2 regions of the Clostridium sp. NSJ-145 genome follow, and region 2 is predicted to be linked to the other one. Evidence: a T-box and tRNA genes for the amino acid it is inferred to sense, from the RefSeq annotation. Region 2 holds a T-box; the other holds one or more tRNA genes.
What was found. A T-box is a leader RNA that pairs with one kind of tRNA and senses whether it is charged. The one in region 2 lies ahead of leuS (leucine--tRNA ligase), so its partner is inferred to be a tRNA-Leu.

Region 1 (9,550 bases), on a different contig from region 2:
AAAAAATAAAGAGTGGAGAAACTACTTTTGATGCTTTATTTACAGAATATGAAGGAAATAAAGCAAAAGCTACAGCTACAGATGCTACTGAAGAAGATCAAGCGTTACCTATAGCTGAAGATTTAGGTACAGTTTCTCATAATCAATCTAATTATGATCCTTTATTCTTAGAAGGATTAAAACCTCTTAAAGAAGGAGAAGTTTCAGAACCTATTAAAGGATATTATGGATATCATATAATAGAGGCTACAAATGTTACAGAAACAACTCCAAAAGAGTTTAATGATGAACTAAAAGAGGAAATAAAAGCTACTTTAGAAAATGAAGAGAAAAATAGTATATATGAAAATGAACTAGCTTCATTAAAGAAAGAATATAAAGTAAAACTTTACGAAAATAGACTTTAATTAAATAAAATATAATTAAAATTCAGAGAATGTTATTATTCTCTGAATTTTTTTATTATAAAAATATATTAAAATAAGCTAACATTAGATTTCTTGCCATAGAATTGAATTAATTCCTCTTTGATTAGATACGGATAAATATTGGGTATATGTGTATAAAATTTCTAATAACTCAAATAATAATATTGCAGTAAGATATTTATAATTATTTAAGGAGGTAACTCAAAGTAATGAAAGCAACAGGAATTGTTAGACGTATTGATGATTTGGGAAGAGTGGTTATACCAAAAGAAATAAGAAGAACTTTAAGAATAAGAGAAGGAGACCCATTGGAAATATTCACCGATAGAGAAGGTGGAGTAATTCTTAAAAAATATTCTCCAATAGGCGAGTTAACTGATTTTTCAAAGGAATATGCCGAAAGCTTACAAGGCTCAATTGGACATATTGTATTAATTGCGGACAAAGATACATTTATATCAGCGAGTGGAGCACCTAAAAAAGATTACTTAGAAAGAAAAATAAGTTCTGAATTAGAAAACGTTATGAATGATAGAAAAGCTGTAATAATTACAGAGCAAAACAAGACAATCCCTCTACATAATGATGAGGATGAAAAGTTATATTCAAATCAAGTTGTAGCACCAATAATTGCTGAAGGAGATGCAATAGGAGCTGTATTAATAATTTCAAAAGAAGAGAATGAAAAATTCACTGATCTTGAATTAAAGCTTGCAGAAACTGCGGCTGCTTTTTTAGGAAAACAAATGGAACAATAAAGTTGATATTAAGCAATCGTAATTGTAAAAAATTAATGTTACAGAATAAATTAGTAATAATACCTCTAAACTTAAAATAATAATTATTATTAGTGATAAAAAACTTTATAAGTTTGGAGGTATTTTATGAAAAAGCAATCTTTGATTAAAGGAAGTATAATTCTAGGAGCTGCTGGAATAATAGCCAAGTTCTTAGGATTATTTTTTAGGTGGCCACTTATATTATTAATAGGTGATGAAGGAATAGGATATTATCAATTATCTTATCCATTATATATGTTTTTTGTAGCTATAGCGTCAGGTGTACCGGTAGCTATGTCTAAGATGATATCAGAAAGAAATGCAGTAGGAGATATAGAAGGTACATACGAAATAGTTAAAGAATCAACTTATTTAATGTTAGTGTTAGGAATAGGTACGTCCTGTGTATTATTTTTCTTTGCAAAACCTATTATTTCTTTTTTGAAATGGGACCCAAAATCTTATTACGCTTTAATAGGAATTTCATTTGCACCTATAGCAGTTTCTATTATGACTATTTTTAGAGGATTTTTTCAGGGATTACAGAACATGACTCCATCTGGAGTATCTCAAATATTAGAACAAGTGGGTAGAGTAATCGTAGGAGTTGGACTAGCCTTTGTGTTATTACCAAGAGGTATAGAGTTTTCTGCAGGAGGAGCAGCATTTGGAGCAGCTGCAGGGGGAACTATAGCATCTATATATCTATACATTAAGTACAGAAAAGTAAAAAAGAGTATGGGTATAAAGAAAATAAGGACAAACACTGATGTATTAAATAAAATACTAAAAATGGCTATTCCTATATCAATAGGAGCTACAGCAGGAACTATAATGAATTTGATAGATGCTGTATTAGTACCACAAAAGCTTATAGAGTCTGGAGTAGCTGATCCTACAGCCTTATATGGACAATTAACAGGAAAAGCAGCAGTTCTTGTTAATATCCCTTTGACACTATCTATGGCATTAGGCACATCTTTGATACCTATAATAGCAGAGAATTATGTGCTTAGAAAAAAGGTAGAATTAGAAAGTAAAACTAATTTAGCTATGAAGCTAGCAGTAGTAATAGCTTTTCCTTGCACAGTAGGATTATTTTGCTTAGCAGGGCCAGTTATGAAGTTGTTATTTTTTAAAGCTTATGATGGTTATGAAATTTTAAAATATCTTTCTTTATCAATACCGTTTATAATTATTACACAAACTACTACATCCATATTGCAAGGTACAAACCATTATATTAGGCCTGTTATAAATCTTTTTATAGGATGTATAGTAAAAGTAATATTAACTATGTTCTTAGTGCCAATTCCACAGATAAATATATTTGGAGCAGTAATAGCTAGTATAGCTTCGTATGTAACAGTTACAATCCTTAATATAGTTGCTTTAAAGACAAAGATAAAAACAAAGTTAGATGTATATGATTCAATTATAAAGCCATTAATGTCATCTTTAATAATGGGAATAATGGTAAGTATAACTTATATTTTTTCTATAGGAAGAACAAATAATAATAGTATTTCTTGCTTATTATCAATATTTGTGGGTATTATTATATATATAATAGCTATTTTAGTTTTTAGAGTTTTTAGTATAAGTGAAATTAAAAATAGGGTAGTTAGAAAATGATTTGTAAGGAGAGTACTATATGATAAAAATAGTAGGGTTAGGGCCTGGTGCACCAGAAGCATTAACTATTGGAGCAGTAAAAACTTTAGAAGAAAGCAATAATTTATATTTTAGAACAGAGAAACATCCTACAGTAGATTATTTAAGAGATAGACTAAAGGGATTTAAAACTTGCGACAATTATTATGAAGAAGGTAATAGTTTTGATGAGGTTTATCAAAATATAGCTAATGATATCATAGAGGAATATAGAAAAACAAAAGAATTAGTTTATGCAGTTCCTGGACATCCGCTAGTAGCTGAGAGATCTGTATTAAACATAATAGATTTATGTGAAAAAAATAATATTGAGTATTCGATATTGCCAGCAGTTAGCTTTGTTGATGCCATGATGGATAGACTAAAAATAGATCCTATAGAAGGGTTAAAGATAATAGATGCTTTTGATATAAAAAATCAAATATTAGATAAAAGAATAGGAACAATAATAACTCAAGTATATAATGGATTAATAGCTTCTGAAGTTAAATTAGAATTATTAGAACATTATAATGATGATACTGAGATAATATATGTAAGAGCGGCAGGAATAGAAGGTCAAGAATCTATAAGAAAGATTCCACTTTACGAATTAGATATGCAGGAAGATATAGATTATTTAACATCAGTATATATTCCTAAAGATTTAAATAATAAGAAGGACTTTTATGACTTTTTAGAAATTATAGAAACTTTAAGAGGAGAAAATGGGTGTCCTTGGGATAGAGAGCAAACGCATGAAAGTATAAAAAATAATCTCTTAGAAGAATGTTATGAAGTTATAGAAGCTATTGATAAAGATGATATAGATTCGTTAATAGAGGAATTAGGAGATATACTTTTACATGTTGTATTCCATGCTACAATAGGAAAAGAGGATGGATATTTCAATATTAATGATATAATAGAAAGTGCTTCTAAGAAAATGATATATAGACATCCTCATGTTTTTAAAGATGAGAATCTAGAAACATCAGAAGAAGTGGTAGCAAACTGGGAAGAACTAAAGAAAAAAGAAAAAGAGTATAATACTATATCAGAAGAAATAGAAGGTATAGCTAAAACTTTACCAGCTTTAATTAAAGCTCATAAAGTTCAAAAGAAAGTGTCTAAAGTTGGATTTGATTTTGAAGACGTAAATGAGGCGGCAACAAAGGTAGAAGAAGAATTAAAAGAAGTTTTAAATGTATATAAATCCAATAATAGGGAAAAGATAATAAATGAGGTTGGAGATTTATTATTTGCCTGTGTTAATGTTTCTAGAATGTTAAGTGTAGATGAAGAGGAAGCACTAAATACTAGCATTAAGAAATTTTCAAAAAGATTTTCTTACATTGAAAAAAATATTTTAGATTCTGGTAAAAACATAGATGATGTATCACTTGATGATATGAATAAACTATGGGAAGAAGCTAAGAAATTTGATTAGCAAAAGATAAGGTATTTTTACAAATATTTAAGCTTTTCATAATAAATATTATAGAGGAATAAGTTGTGTGCTAGATTACATGAAAATGATGTAATAAATATATTTTTATAGTAAAAAAACCATATTTCTATAGACTAGCAAAGAAAGTGGAGATATAATAGGTAAATGTAGTATAGTACATAATATCGTAGTTTACTACGAAACTACAACTGTTTATTTAAGGAGGATGTAATCGTGAATAAAGCAGAATTAATTACTAAAATGGCAGAAAAAAGCCAATTAACTAAGAAAGATGCTGAAACAGCTTTAAAGGCTTTCGTTGAGTCAGTTCAAGAAGCTTTAGAAAATGGTGAAAAAGTTCAATTAGTTGGATTTGGTACTTTTGAAACTAGAGAAAGAGCAGCTAGAGAAGGAAGAAATCCAAGAACTAAAGAAGTTATAAGCATCCCTGCATCTGTAGTTCCAGTATTCAAAGCAGGAAAAGAATTTAAAGAAAAAGTTAACAAGTAGTAGTAGTAGAAACCCGAGATTACTCGGGTTTTTATAATATAAATATATATTTAAAAGGAGAGGTAAGTTATGAGGCTAGATAAATACTTAAAAGTATCTAGAATAATAAAGAGAAGAACGGTAGCTAAAGAAGCTTGTGAAGGTGGAAGAGTTTCTATAAATGGTAAGGTTGCAAAGCCATCTACAGTTGTAAAAGAAGGCGATATAATAGAAATAGCTTTTGCAACTAGAAGCCTTAAGGCAAAGATAGTAAATATTGCTGAACATGTGAGAAAAGAAAATGCTAAAGCAATGTATGAGATATTAGAAGGCGAAGAGGATAAAGAATAAAATAGGATACTTACTCATATATTTTAAACAAGAAGTATATGGGGGAGTAGTTATGGAAAAAAAAGATATAAGCAAAATAGAAGAAAATAAAGGAAATCTGATCTTAGAAAATAGGAAGAAGCTTACACTTTCAGGAGTAGTAGAAGTAATAAGCTTCGATGAAGAAAAGATATTACTAAATACAAAATTAGGGGCGCTAACTATAAAAGGAACTGAATTAAAGATGAATAAATTAGATGTTCAAAATGGAGATGTAACAATAGTTGGAGATGTATGGTCAATGGTGTATAGTGGCAAAGAAATGAAAAAAGAAAAAGAAAGTATAATTGGAAGGCTATTTAAGTAGAGTATTATGCCATTACCAACAAGTGCACAGTTTAATATAATTTTATACTCAATATTAGCTGGTATATTGACAGGAGCTATGTTTGATTTGTATAGAATTATAAGAGGCAGTAAAGTTCCTAAAATAATAATTGCAATTGAAGATATATTATTTTGGATTTTAGCTGCCTTAGTGGTATTTTGTTTCTTGCTTTACACCAATTATGCATTTTTAGGAGCATACGTATATTTATTTATGCTTGCAACATTGTTTATTTATTTAAAGTTAGTTAGCCCAATTTGTTTAAAATTTGAGATTAAGATGTTAAATTTTTTAGGAAAGATGTCAAGAATAGTAGTTAAGAATGTATTATATCCATTTAAAATTATATTTTATAATATTATGGGGAAAAATAATTAGAAGAGAAGCTATAAGTTGTATAAAAATGACTTGAATAAAATATGTAGAGTGTTTAAAATATAAATATAGATTATTAAAAAGAGGGTTCTATATTTATGAGGAAAAAGATAACCTTAAGAAGCATAGTAATTATTATTCTGTTTGTAGTATTTGGATTTAATGTTGTTAAACAAACTATGGCTATAAAAAGAATAAATAATGATATAGCTAAAAAAAGTGAACAACTCAATGAAAAAAAAGAAGAAAACAGAAAATTACAAGCTGAGTTAGAAAGGGTACAATCGAATTACGATTACCTAGAAAAGTTAGCAAGAGAAAGACTTGGACTTATTAAGGAAGGTGAACAAATAATACTTCCTTCAGAGCCTCAAGAGTAAGATGATTAACATATTACTAAAAGGGTTATTATTAATAATGACATATATTTATTAAAAATTTAAGGAGGATTCTTTGTAGCATGACATTAGCGGCAGGAAAAATATTAGAAGGTACAGTGGTTAATATCACAAATTTTGGAGCGTTTGTAGAGATAGAAGGAAAGACTGGATTAGTCCATATCTCAGAGGTTGCAGACTCTTTTGTTAAGGATATAAGAGAACATCTTAATGAACAAGATAAAGTAAAAGTAAAAGTTATTTCAATCGATGATAATGGAAAAATCAGCTTATCTATTAAACAAGCTAATGTTAAGAAGAAATCAGTAAAACCAGCAGAATTCGAATGGGGTACAGAAAAGAAAAAAACTAATACAGCTAATTTCGAAGATATAATGTCTAGATTCTTAAAAGATAGTGAAGAAAGACAACAAGATTATAAGAAAAATCAAGAATTTAAAGGTAGAAGCAAAAAAAGCTTTTAATTAGAGTTATATATAATATATATAGATAATAAAGATTGTGTAAAGGCAGTCTTTATTTTTTTATTTTTAGTTATTTTTTTAATAAATATAGAGTTTGGAGACATAATAAGCCTAATAAATTAACAAAAAAACTACTTTTTTAAATATTAAAAGAATGGCTATATTACTAGGTTTGAGGGTAAAGTTTGATGCTGATTACATCGTAAAATTGATAAAAATTAAAAAAAAATAAAAAATGTGTTGACAGTATAATAATCATAATATATAATTAATTTTGTCGTCAGGCGGCGACAACAAAACGTGCTGAAGTGGCGGAACAGGCAGACGCACAGGACTTAAAATCCTGCGGTAGCGATACCGTACCGGTTCGATTCCGGTCTTCAGCACCAAATAAACTAAATTCAACTTTAATAACGCGGGGTGGAGCAGTTGGCAGCTCGTCGGGCTCATAACCCGAAGGTCGTAGGTTCAAGTCCTGCCCCCGCAACCAACATGGCGGAATAGCTCAGCTGGCTAGAGCACTCGGTTCATACCCGAGGTGTCGTAGGTTCAAGTCCTATTTCCGCTACCAAATACGCTGAAGTGGCGGAACAGGCAGACGCACAGGACTTAAAATCCTGCGGTAGCGATACCGTACCGGTTCGATTCCGGTCTTCAGCACCAAGTTGAATTTAGTTTAACAATAACGCGGGGTGGAGCAGTTGGCAGCTCGTCGGGCTCATAACCCGAAGGTCGTAGGTTCAAGTCCTGCCCCCGCAACCAAACATGGCGGAATAGCTCAGCTGGCTAGAGCACTCGGTTCATACCCGAGGTGTCGTAGGTTCAAGTCCTATTTCCGCTACCAGATACGCTGAAGTGGCGGAACAGGCAGACGCACAGGACTTAAAATCCTGCGGTAGCGATACCGTACCGGTTCGATTCCGGTCTTCAGCACCAAGACTTAAAACTTAGTTTTAAGTCTTTTTTTTATTTCTAAATAATGTTTAAATGATCTCACGAAATGTGAGATTTTTTTATTTAAAAAATATTCTATGAATTTATACAAGAAATTATTACTATAATTAATTTCGAAAAATTTATCTTAAATTAGGTTTTGCGACAAAAAATAGATTTTTAAATTAGGTAGTAAAAAGATTTTATGTAATCTTAACTATAAAACTATATATATAAATAGAAAAAAATATTATCTTGTCTTATGAAAAAAGCTATGTAGGTACATTAACTGACATAATAGTAGATTAATGAAATGTTATAATCAATATACAAATTATGGAAAAGGGTGAGTGTTATGCAATACGAGGTTAAGGTACCTACATATAAAAGAGTAAATAAAAGAAAAATAAATTTGGAAAGCAACTTAGCTACGATGATAGTAGCCTTTGTTATAGGGATTACATTAGGAAGAGTAAACCTTAATTTTGTTGAAGGTTTAACTTTAGCACCTTTTGGAATAGCTTACTTAATATCTACAATAATTAAGAGACAAGAAAGAGAATATTTAACTGCTTTTGTTTCAGTTAGTTTAGGATATTTAAGTACCTATAAGGTTATTGATAATGCATTTATATATTTTATAATAGCTGTATCTATTGTTACATATGGATATGTAATGAATAAGTTAGATAAAAAAATAAGCAAGAAGATATTGTTTTTAATAACAACTACAATTTATGTGGCTTTAGGAACTGTTATTGGAAATCAAGGAATAGGTATAAATTTAGGATTTTCAATTATAGAGGCTATATCAATAATACCATTTTTCTATATTATTAATTATGGTGTAAGTTGTTTATCTGAAATAAAGACAAACTATATATTTTCTGTAGAAGAACTTATAAGTATTGCTATAATACTATGTTTAATAGTTGCAGGAATAGGTGGATTTGAACTTCTAGGTATAAAAATAAGAGATCTTTTAGGATTAATTGCAGTAATTACAATTGCGTATTCTGGTGGGATCTCAGCAGGAACTATACTTGGAGTAACTATGGGAATTATAATAGGAATAACAACAAAAAACTTATTTTTGCCAATAGGCCTCTATAGTATATGTGGATTGATTGTCGGGATATTTAAAGATACTGGTAAAATATTCTCTGCATTAGCATATATAATAGCTTATTTTTTAGTTGTTATGTACTCTGATAGTATAGGACTAGCTAATATCTTTCAAGTGAGTATATCTGCGATTTGGTTACTTTTAATTCCTAATAATTTTATTAAAGATATATTAGCAGAAATAAATAATGAAGAAAAAAGTAAAAATATAAATGAAATACAGATTCAAGGAATAAAGAATGAATTCATGGATAGATTAGATGGGTTCAAAAATATATTAAACACAATATCGGATTCTTTAAATAATTTATCTGAAAATAATAATTTACTTATTAAAAATAAGAGTGTAGCATTGATAGAAAATCTGGCTGATAGAGTGTGTTCTAATTGTGAATTGAATAATAAATGTTGGGGAAGAGAGCTTCATACTACTTTTTCGTGTTTTGGTGAATTAATAGGTAGTTGTGAAAGTGGAAAAATTATAATTCCAAAAGATTTAGATAGAAAGTGTGTTAAGTTAAATACTTTATTAAAAGGAACCGAAAATTTACTTAATAATTATACTGTAAATGAAAATGTGAAAAATAGGCTAGTAGAAGGTAGAAAATTAATTGCTAATCAAATGAATAATATGTCTATAGCAATGGATGATATTATAAGAGATTTTGAAAAAGATGTTACTAATTGTATGGAAGTAGACAAGCTGTTAAGAAAAACATTCGTGAAAAATAATATAAA
Region 2 (9,550 bases):
ATTTCGGTTATGAAAGAGATATCTTATGAGTTGAACACATATATCAATAGTTTTATGGAAGAGAAGTTAAGTAATTTAGAAGGTGAAGAAAAAGCCGAAAAGATGATTAATAAAGGATATTGGATAGATATATTAAAAGGTATAGAAGAAATAAATAGTAAATATAAAAATTATATGTTTAAATTATAAAAATAGAGCTATTGATATATCAATAGCTCTTATTATTTTTAGTGGTGGCAACCGCCTCCACAAGATCCACATCCACCTTCAACTTCGATAACTGGTTTTAAAGATAAACCTCTTCCGCCATTTTCTTCTGAAGATAATAATTTAAATCCACCAAATTCATCGATTAATTTTGATTCAGCTATGAAAGTAATATCATTCATAGTTTCAACTACGTCATTTTCATTAGCATCGTCAACAGTTATGTTAAATGCTGGACCACTACATCCAAACCCTGCTAAGTTAATTCTTATGCTGAATTTTTCTATTTCATTATCTTGTAAAAATGCCTTAAATTCGTTGTATGCTTCTTCGCTTATTATAAATTTATTCATATTTATTCACCTCATATTATTTATATTCAAATTATATTTATAGTATACCATAATAGTCGGAAATGGCAAGAGGTTTTTTAGGTATATATTGTAAAATAATAACATATGAGAAAAACCTTGAAATTTCTATAAATTGTAAATATAATATTTACTATGTTTAGCATAATATAAAGTGTATAATGGTATTGGGATAAAATTAAAGTACGAAAAATAGAAAGGGATTGTTAAGATTGAAGCCTTTTGATAGAGACTATGTCTTAAGTAAAATAAAGGAATATAATAGGAAGATAAGACCTCGTAAAATTGGTGATTTTGAGATAAAGAGGATAGATGGATTACAAGGAATCGTTCAAGGGTACTTGTATGAAAGAAAAGATAGAATAAGGTTAAAGATAGCAGAACTAGTTCATGATTACGATCATGTTTGGATGAGACTAACACCTTTAGAAATAGAAGGTTCATATTTTGCCATAGAAAGAGCAAAAGGAAAAGTTGGTATAGTAGGACTAGGTCTTGGATATGTTGCTCAAGAAATGGCAAAGAAAGAAGAAGTAGATGAAGTTATAGTTTATGAAATAAGCAAAGATGTAATTGATTTATATAATTGCAATTTCAAATATAATCCTAAGATTACTATTATTAATAAAGATGCTTTTGAAGCAGAATCAGAAGAATTTGATTTTTTCTATGCCGATATTTATGAATATAAAATAACTAGTCAGATTGTTAAAGATTATGAAGCTTTTAATACTTTACATAAGATAGAGGAGTATTCATTTTTTGGAATGGAGCATTTTTTATTAAGCTGTAGCTATGAAGAAATAGTATGGGTTTATATACCGGAAAATTGGATGGAAATGGCTAGAGAAGCTTATGATGCATTAGAACAATCAGAATTATTAGATTATTATAAGCCTTTAGATAAAGAGATTGTTAGTGCAGTTTTACAAAAATTTAAAATAGTTCTTGATAAGATGTAGCGAAAGCTACATCTTTTTTTATATAGTTGTCATAAAATAAGTTGAATATATGAAAAAGTTAGTAAAATACAATAATTTGTAGTACTAAATTTCTTGAGAAAATATAATAGTTAAAGATAAAATTAAAATATAATTACATAATACTTTAATATAGTCAATTAATTTTTATTTCTTAATTTAAAATATAGATAACATATTTTCGATAAAAACTTTTACAAATATCTAAAAGATAAGTACATATATAGTACCTTAATCAATGAACATAGTAATCAAATTTATATATGAAAGTGAGAGAATTATGTTTTTTAAAAGTAATTATTTAAAAGAAAATAAATATCATAAATTAAAAATAAATTTGATTATATTATACTTATTAAACTTATCTGATTTATTTTTTACTAAACTTCTTTTGAAACTTGAACCTACAATGTTTATAGAAGCTAATGTTTTTTTAGCACCAGTAATAGATGGATTATTGCCATACTTTTTTAAAATTGTAGTTATAGCAGTAATTCTTTATTATTGGTACTTTAGAAGTAGATATTCAAATGAAAAAGAAATTAAGAGATCATTAATTGCGAGTATAGGATTAGTGAGTTTTTATATATTAATAAATTTATTACATCTATTTAATGTTGGATTTATGATTTTAAATTGGCAATATTAATTAGCTTTATAACTTAAGTTTATGAAAAAAAGGTGGATTAAAAAATCCACCTTTTTCTAGTTTATAGACTGACTAAATTGCAATAGCCTAATTAATTTAGTTAATTATAAAATTACTTTACAACAATATTAACAAGTCTACCTTTAATAACTATAACTTTAACTATTGTCTTGCCTTCAGTAGCTTGAACTATAGCTTCATCAGCTAAAGCAGCAGCTTTAATTCCTTCTTCATCTAAATCAGAAGCAACGTTGATTCTAGCCTTAATCTTACCATTAACTTGGATAGCTATTTCTATTTCATCTTTAACAAGAGCTTTAGCATCATATGAAGGCCAAGCTTCGTTAAATACTGAATAAGAACCAGTTAATAGATTCCATTGTTCTTCAGCAAAGTGAGGAGCAAATGGAGCTAAGATTTTTATAAAGCTTTCACAAACTGTATTTAAGAATTCTAAATTCTTAACTTCTTCTTTAATATATTTAGATAAAGCATTTATGAATTCCATCATTCTTGCTATAGCAGTGTTAAATTGCATCTTATCAGCATCTTCAGTAACACCCTTAATAGCATTGTTTAACCAGAAGTTTAGTTCTTTTTCAGCTTTATCCATTGTAGTTTTATTATTTTCACCACTTTGAATAGCTTCTCTACACATATCAAGGTATCTTTCTATTCTATCAACGAATCTAGCTACTGACTTAATACCATCATCACTCCAAGCTCCACCTTCTGTGTAAGCAAAACCAAACATTAGGTACATTCTAAATACGTCAGCACCGTATTCTTTAATATAATCATCTGGAGATATTGTATTTCCTTTAGATTTTGACATCTTTAATCCGTCTGGTCCTAGGATAAGTCCTTGGTGAGTTAAGCTCTTAAATGGTTCATCGAAGCTTAAGTAACCCATATCTCTTAAAGCTTTAGTAATAAATCTTGCATATAATAAGTGCATACAAGCATGCTCTGGTCCACCAACATATTTGTCAACTGGAAGCATCTTATCTACTAATTCCTTATCAAATGCCTTTTCAGTGTTTTTATTATCAACATATCTCATTTGATACCAAGATGAACATACGAATGTATCTAATGTATCAACTTCTCTCTTAGCTGGTTTACCACAGCAAGGACAAGTAGTATTTACGAACTCTTCACACTTAGCAAGTGGTGATTTACCATCTGGAGCAAACTCAACGTTGTAAGGTAATTCAACTGGAAGATCTTTTTCTGGAACTGGAACAGCACCACAATCATCACAGTATATTATTGGAATTGGAGCACCCCAGTATCTTTGTCTTGAAACTAACCAGTCTCTTAATCTGTAATTAACTTTAGCAGAACCTAAGTTGTTCTCAGAAAGTTTTGCAACTATAGCCTCCTTAGCTTCTTCAGTAGTTAATCCATCAAATTCTCCAGAGTTAACTAGTTTTCCATATTCACAGTATGGAAGTTCGATTTCTTCACCTTTTTTGCTCACTATAACTCTTTCTATTGGTAAGTTAAATTTAGTAGCAAAAGCAAAATCTCTTTCATCATGAGCAGGAACAGCCATAACAGCACCAGTACCGTAAGTTGCAAGTACGTAGTCACCAACCCAGATTGGAACTTCTTTACCGTTTATAGGATTTATAGCATATGAACCAGTAAATACACCAGTTTTTTCTCTTGATAGAGATTGTCTTTCTATATCAGATTGCTTCTTAGCAGCCTCTTTATATTCTTCAACTGCAGCTTTATTTTCAGCAGTAGTTAATTTATCTACTAATTCATTTTCAGGAGCTAAAACAACATAAGTAACACCATTTAAAGTATCAACTCTAGTTGTGAATACATCAAAGCTAAGATCTGAATCCTTAACCTTGAAAGTAACTTCAGCACCAGTAGATTTTCCTATCCAGTGCTTTTGCATAGCAACTGTCTTTTCAGGCCAATCTAAAGTATCTAGTTTTTCTAACAGTTCATCAGCATACTCAGTTATTTTGAAGAACCATTGAGTTAAGTCTTTTTTAGTAACTTCTGTTGAACATCTTTCACAAGCACCATCAACTACTTGCTCATTAGCTAAAACTGTATTACAAGATGGACACCAGTTTACAGGAGCTTTCTTTCTGTAAGCTAATCCGTTCTTTAATAATTGTAAGAACACCCATTGAGTCCATTTATAATATTCAGGAGTACAAGTTATAACTTCATTTTCCCAGTTAAACATAGCCCCCATAGCTCTTAATTGTTCTTCCATTGTCTTGATATTCTTTTCTGTAGAATCCCAAGGGTGGATACCTGTTTTAATTGCAAAGTTTTCAGCTGGTAATCCGAAAGCATCAAATCCCATTGGTTGGAATACGTTGTAGCCTTGCATCTTTTTTAATCTTGCCCAAGAATCAACAGGTCCATAGTTAAACCAGTGACCAGCATGTAATTGGCTTCCTGATGGATAAGAGAACATCTCTAAAACATAAAGCTTTTCACCTTCGGCATCAGGATTAAATTTATAAAGTTCAGTTTCTTCCCACTTTTTTTGCCATTTTTTATCTATGGCAGTTCCGTAGTTACTCATATTTAAAACCTCCTCGTTTAGTCAATTATAAATTAAAAAAAGCCCTCATCTCAATTAAGAGACGAAAGGCATTGTTTCGCGGTACCACTCTTATTAAAACTTTAACTTATAACAGTTTAAAGTTTTCACTCAAATCCGTAACGGGGAATCCGTACTTGCTTTTAACAAGTAAGCTCAAAGGCAAGTTCCTATAATTGTATCACTGTTTTCCACCAAACAACAGCTCTCTATAGATTACAAAAATATAGTACTACTCCTTATCAGTGCAATAATTATTTATAAAAATATGTATTAATTATATAGTAAGTGGTTGTGATAAGTCAATAATGATATAAAAAATGAAAGACAATATTATAAATTAATATATGAAATTATAATATATGATTAATTATCTAATAAGAATATTAAATGCATTTTTGATAAAACTAAACTAAGAAATAATATTTTACAAAGGATGGAGTGTTTTTATGGCAATTTTAAACAGTATTCTAGGGATAGCATTTATATTCCTAGTAGCTTTTTTGCTTTCAAACAACAAGAAAAAGATAAATTGGAGAACTATTATAATTGGATTTTTAATTCAATTTGGATTTGCGCTTGCTGCATTAAAATGGAGCGTAGGTAAATTTATATTAAGCAAAATAGCATTAGGAGTACAGTCTGTAATAAACTATGCAAATGAAGGAATAAAATTCTTATTTGGTTCATTAACTAATGATGGAAGTATATTTGCAGTTAATGTATTAGGGGTAATAATATTCATATCAGCAGTAGTTTCAGTATTATACTACTTAGGTATTATGCAATTTGTTATAAAAATAATAGGTGGAGCCTTATCTAAACTTTTAGGTACTTCTAAGTTAGAAACTATATCAGCTTCAGCTAATATATTCTTAGGTCAAACAGAAGCACCACTTTTAATTAAGCCTTATGTTGAAAAACTTACTGAATCAGAACTATTCACAGTAATGGTTGGTGGATTAGCTTCAGTTTCAGGTTCAATTTTAGTTGGATACTCTTTATTAGGTATTCCAATAGAATACTTAGTATCTGCAAGCTTTATGTCAGCACCAGCAGGATTGATTATGGCAAAGATTATAATACCTGAATTAAAACAAGCAAAAGTAAATGATCAAATAGAAATGGTAAAAGACGATTCTGCAAATGTTGTTGATGCAGCAGCTAAAGGGGCTATAGATGGATTAGGTTTAGTTTTAAATATAGCGGCAATACTTTTAGCATTTGTAGCTTTAATAGCACTTATTAATGGTGTAATAGGATGGGGTGGAGGATTCTTCGGAATAGCTAACCTAAGCTTACAATCTATTTTAGGATATATTTTTGCACCAGTAGCAACAATAATTGGTGTGCCGATGAAAGAATCAATTGCAGTAGGTTCGTTAATAGGTCAAAAGATTATATTAAATGAATTCGTAGCATTTACAAGTCTTTCACCACTAATGGAAACATTATCTGCTAAAGCTTCAGCAATAGCAACATTCTCACTATGTGGCTTTGCTAATATTTCATCTATAGCAATCCTTATTGGTGGAATTGGTGGTATGGCACCGAGTAGAAAAGGTGATATAGCGAGATTAGGATGGAAAGCTATTATAGCGGGAACTTTAGCTAACCTTCTAAGCGCAACTATAGCAGGACTTTTATTAACAATATAGTTTAAATAATACCCTCTGAGATAGATCTAATTATTAGATAGCTTTAGAGGGTATTTTTTATTGATAAAATTAATAACTTAATATAGATATTTATTAAATAGGTTATTGATATAATGACAAATTTTAATTGTATTATAATATAGGAAAATTTAAATTGTATTATTTTGAGTATTGATATTATGAAAAATTTTTATATAATAAGAATGTTTGTAATGTTTTATATTTAAAATAGGAGGTAAAGATATGAGCTGTTTAGGAAATATAGTGTGGATAATATTTGGCGGATTCTTTGGAGCTATAGGATGGATATTTACAGGAATATTATGGTGCATAACTATAGTTGGAATACCTGTGGGAAAACAATGTTTCAAAATGGCAAAGCTACAATTCTCACCATTTGGAAAAGAAGTTATAACTGTAAGCGATAGTAGTACAAGCCTTATTTTAAATATATTTTGGATAATCTTTGGTGGATTTGAATTATGCATAGCTAATCTTATAAGTGCATTGATTTTATGTATAACAATAGTAGGTATACCATTTGCAGTTCAAAGTTTAAAGTTAGCCAAACTATCATTAATGCCCTTTGGGAAAAAAGTAAAATAAGCATATTAAACTTGGTATTTAAAAGTACTAAAGTTAAATAAATTTATACAAAAGAAAAGGAGAAAATATGGCAATTTTAAACAGTATAGTAGGAATTGTTTTTATTTTTCTAGTAGCTTTCTTATTATCAAATAATAAGAAGAAAATAAACTGGAGAACAATTATAATTGGATTTTTAATTCAATTCGGATTTGCTGTTGCTGCATTAAAATGGAGCGTAGGTAAATTTGTATTAAGCAAAATAGCATTAGGAGTACAATCTGTAATAAACTATGCAAATGAAGGGATAAAATTTTTATTTGGTTCACTAAATAATGATGGAAGTATATTTGCAGTTAATGTATTGGGAGTAATTATTTTTACATCAGCAATAGTAGCAGTTCTGTATTATTTAGGTGTAATGCAATTTGTAATAAAAATAATAGGTGGGGCACTATCCAAACTTTTAGGAACATCAAAGTTAGAAAGTTTATCAGCTTCTGGTAATATATTCTTAAGTCAAACAGAAGCACCGCTTTTAATAAGACCTTATGTTGAAAAATTAACTGAGTCAGAGCTTTTCACTGTAATGGTTGGAGGAGTTGCATCTGTATCTGGATCAGTATTAGTTGGATATTCATTACTTGGTATTCCAATAGAATATTTAGTATCTGCAAGCTTTATGGCAGCTCCTGCAGGACTTATTATGGCTAAGATTATAATACCTGAATTAAAACAAGCAAAAGCAAATGAACAAGTTGAAATGGTAAAAGATGATTCAGCAAATGTTGTTGATGCAGCGGCTAAAGGTGCTATAGATGGATTAGGTTTAGTTTTAAATATAGCAGCAATACTTTTAGCATTTGTAGCTTTAATAGCACTTATTAATGGATTAATAGGATGGATTGGAGGATTCTTTGGAATAGCTAACTTAAGCTTACAATCTATTTTAGGATATATTTTTGCACCAGTAGCAACAATAATTGGTGTACCGATGAAAGAATCAATTACAGTAGGTTCATTAATAGGACAAAAGATTGTATTAAATGAATTCGTTGCATTTACAAGCCTTTCACCACTAATGGCAACATTATCTACTAAAGCTGCAGCAATAGCAACGTTCTCACTATGCGGTTTTGCTAATATTTCATCTATAGCAATTCTTATTGGTGGAATTGGTGGTATGGCACCAAGTAGAAAAGGTGACATAGCAAGATTAGGATGGAAAGCTATTATAGCAGGAACTTTAGCTAATCTTCTAAGCGCAACAATAGCAGGACTTTTATTAACAATATAGTTTAAATAATACCTCTGAGGTAAATCTAATTATTAGATAACCTTAGGGGTTATTTTTTTGTTTATAAAATTATATTTAAAAAATTCTAAAGTAATTTTATATATTACTTTTTATGTTAACTTAGAATTTTTTATCTTAAGAAATTTTTAATAATTATCTTGAAAGAATTGTAAGATTTCTATTCTATTATATATATAAGAAGAATCTAGATTGTTAGAAGTCTTAAAAGAGGATGATATGATAATTCTCATGATATAATAAATAAATGAAGAAAGGGGAGTAGGAACATATGAATAAAAATAGAGTATTAGTAGTAGATGACGATAAGGAGATAGTTGAAGCAATTGATATATATTTAAAAAATGAAGGGATTGAAGTTATTAAGGCTTATGATGGTATGCAGGCTATAGAAGCTTTAATAGAAAAAGAAGTACATCTTATTTTAATGGATATAATGATGCCTAAAATGGATGGACTTAGAACAACTATGAAAATAAGAGAAGAAAAAAACATTCCTATTATATTAATATCAGCAAAATCTGAGGACACAGATAAAATATTAGGTTTAAATATGGGTGCTGATGATTATATAACTAAGCCATTTAATCCGTTAGAAATGATTGCAAGAGTTAAATCACAGCTTAGAAGATATACTATGCTTGGAAATTTCGGAACTGTACAACAAAGAGGAGAATCTAATTCAATAATTAGTAGTGGTGGTTTATCTTTAAATCTTGATAGTAAAGAAGTTGTAGTAGACGGTGAAATTATTAAGGTAACAGCCACAGAATTTGGGATACTAGAATTACTTTTAAGAAATCAAGGAAGAGTATTTTCTATAGATGAAATTTATGAAAAAGTGTGGAAAGAGCCAAGTTATAATGCTGAAAATACTGTGGCAGTTCATATTAGAAGGATTAGAGAAAAGATTGAAATAAATCCTAAAGATCCAAAATATTTAAAGGTGGTGTGGGGTATTGGATACAAAATTGAAAAATATTAAAAGTAAATATTCTGATTATATAATTTATGGTTTAATTCTTATACTATCTTCATCTATATTTTTATCTGTAATGGAAATTAGAAATAATTACAGATTTTTTTCTGAGAAGTCATTATATTTAGGTGGAGAATTAAATAGTGAAATAGAAAGTTATGCTGCAAAAGCTGTAGATTATTCTTTGTTTTATAAGTCTTCGGATTATGCAAAAGATAAAGAGAA

Region 1: it has a tRNA-Leu gene. The T-box ahead of leuS (leucine--tRNA ligase) is inferred to sense a tRNA for this amino acid. The anticodon was not compared.

The regions. Positions count from the first base shown of each region.
Region 1 is NZ_JAJNOS010000013.1:29,709-39,258, reverse strand. It holds gene LQE93_RS12285 (peptidylprolyl isomerase) at 1-407, shown strand, start outside; gene spoVT (stage V sporulation protein T) at 638-1,186, shown strand; gene LQE93_RS12275 (putative polysaccharide biosynthesis protein) at 1,313-2,842, shown strand; gene mazG (nucleoside triphosphate pyrophosphohydrolase) at 2,862-4,310, shown strand; gene LQE93_RS12265 (HU family DNA-binding protein) at 4,545-4,820, shown strand; gene LQE93_RS12260 (RNA-binding S4 domain-containing protein) at 4,890-5,150, shown strand; gene yabP (sporulation protein YabP) at 5,203-5,496, shown strand; gene yabQ (spore cortex biosynthesis protein YabQ) at 5,503-5,895, shown strand; gene LQE93_RS12245 (FtsB family cell division protein) at 5,991-6,272, shown strand; gene LQE93_RS12240 (S1 domain-containing RNA-binding protein) at 6,353-6,754, shown strand; tRNA gene LQE93_RS12235 (tRNA-Leu) at 7,057-7,143, shown strand; tRNA gene LQE93_RS12230 (tRNA-Met) at 7,169-7,244, shown strand; tRNA gene LQE93_RS12225 (tRNA-Met) at 7,249-7,325, shown strand; tRNA gene LQE93_RS12220 (tRNA-Leu) at 7,331-7,417, shown strand; tRNA gene LQE93_RS12215 (tRNA-Met) at 7,441-7,516, shown strand; tRNA gene LQE93_RS12210 (tRNA-Met) at 7,522-7,598, shown strand; tRNA gene LQE93_RS12205 (tRNA-Leu) at 7,604-7,690, shown strand; gene spoIIE (stage II sporulation protein E) at 8,043-9,550, shown strand, end outside.
Region 2 is NZ_JAJNOS010000005.1:23,079-32,628, forward strand. It holds gene LQE93_RS05850 (hypothetical protein) at 1-189, shown strand, start outside; gene LQE93_RS05855 (HesB-like protein) at 228-560, opposite strand; gene LQE93_RS05860 (hypothetical protein) at 791-1,540, shown strand; gene LQE93_RS05865 (DUF5658 family protein) at 1,839-2,207, shown strand; gene leuS (leucine--tRNA ligase) at 2,320-4,770, opposite strand; T-box leader at 4,825-5,043, opposite strand; gene LQE93_RS05875 (NupC/NupG family nucleoside CNT transporter) at 5,238-6,446, shown strand; gene LQE93_RS05880 (YccF domain-containing protein) at 6,690-7,052, shown strand; gene LQE93_RS05885 (NupC/NupG family nucleoside CNT transporter) at 7,120-8,328, shown strand; gene LQE93_RS05890 (response regulator transcription factor) at 8,618-9,331, shown strand; gene LQE93_RS05895 (HAMP domain-containing sensor histidine kinase) at 9,306-9,550, shown strand, end outside.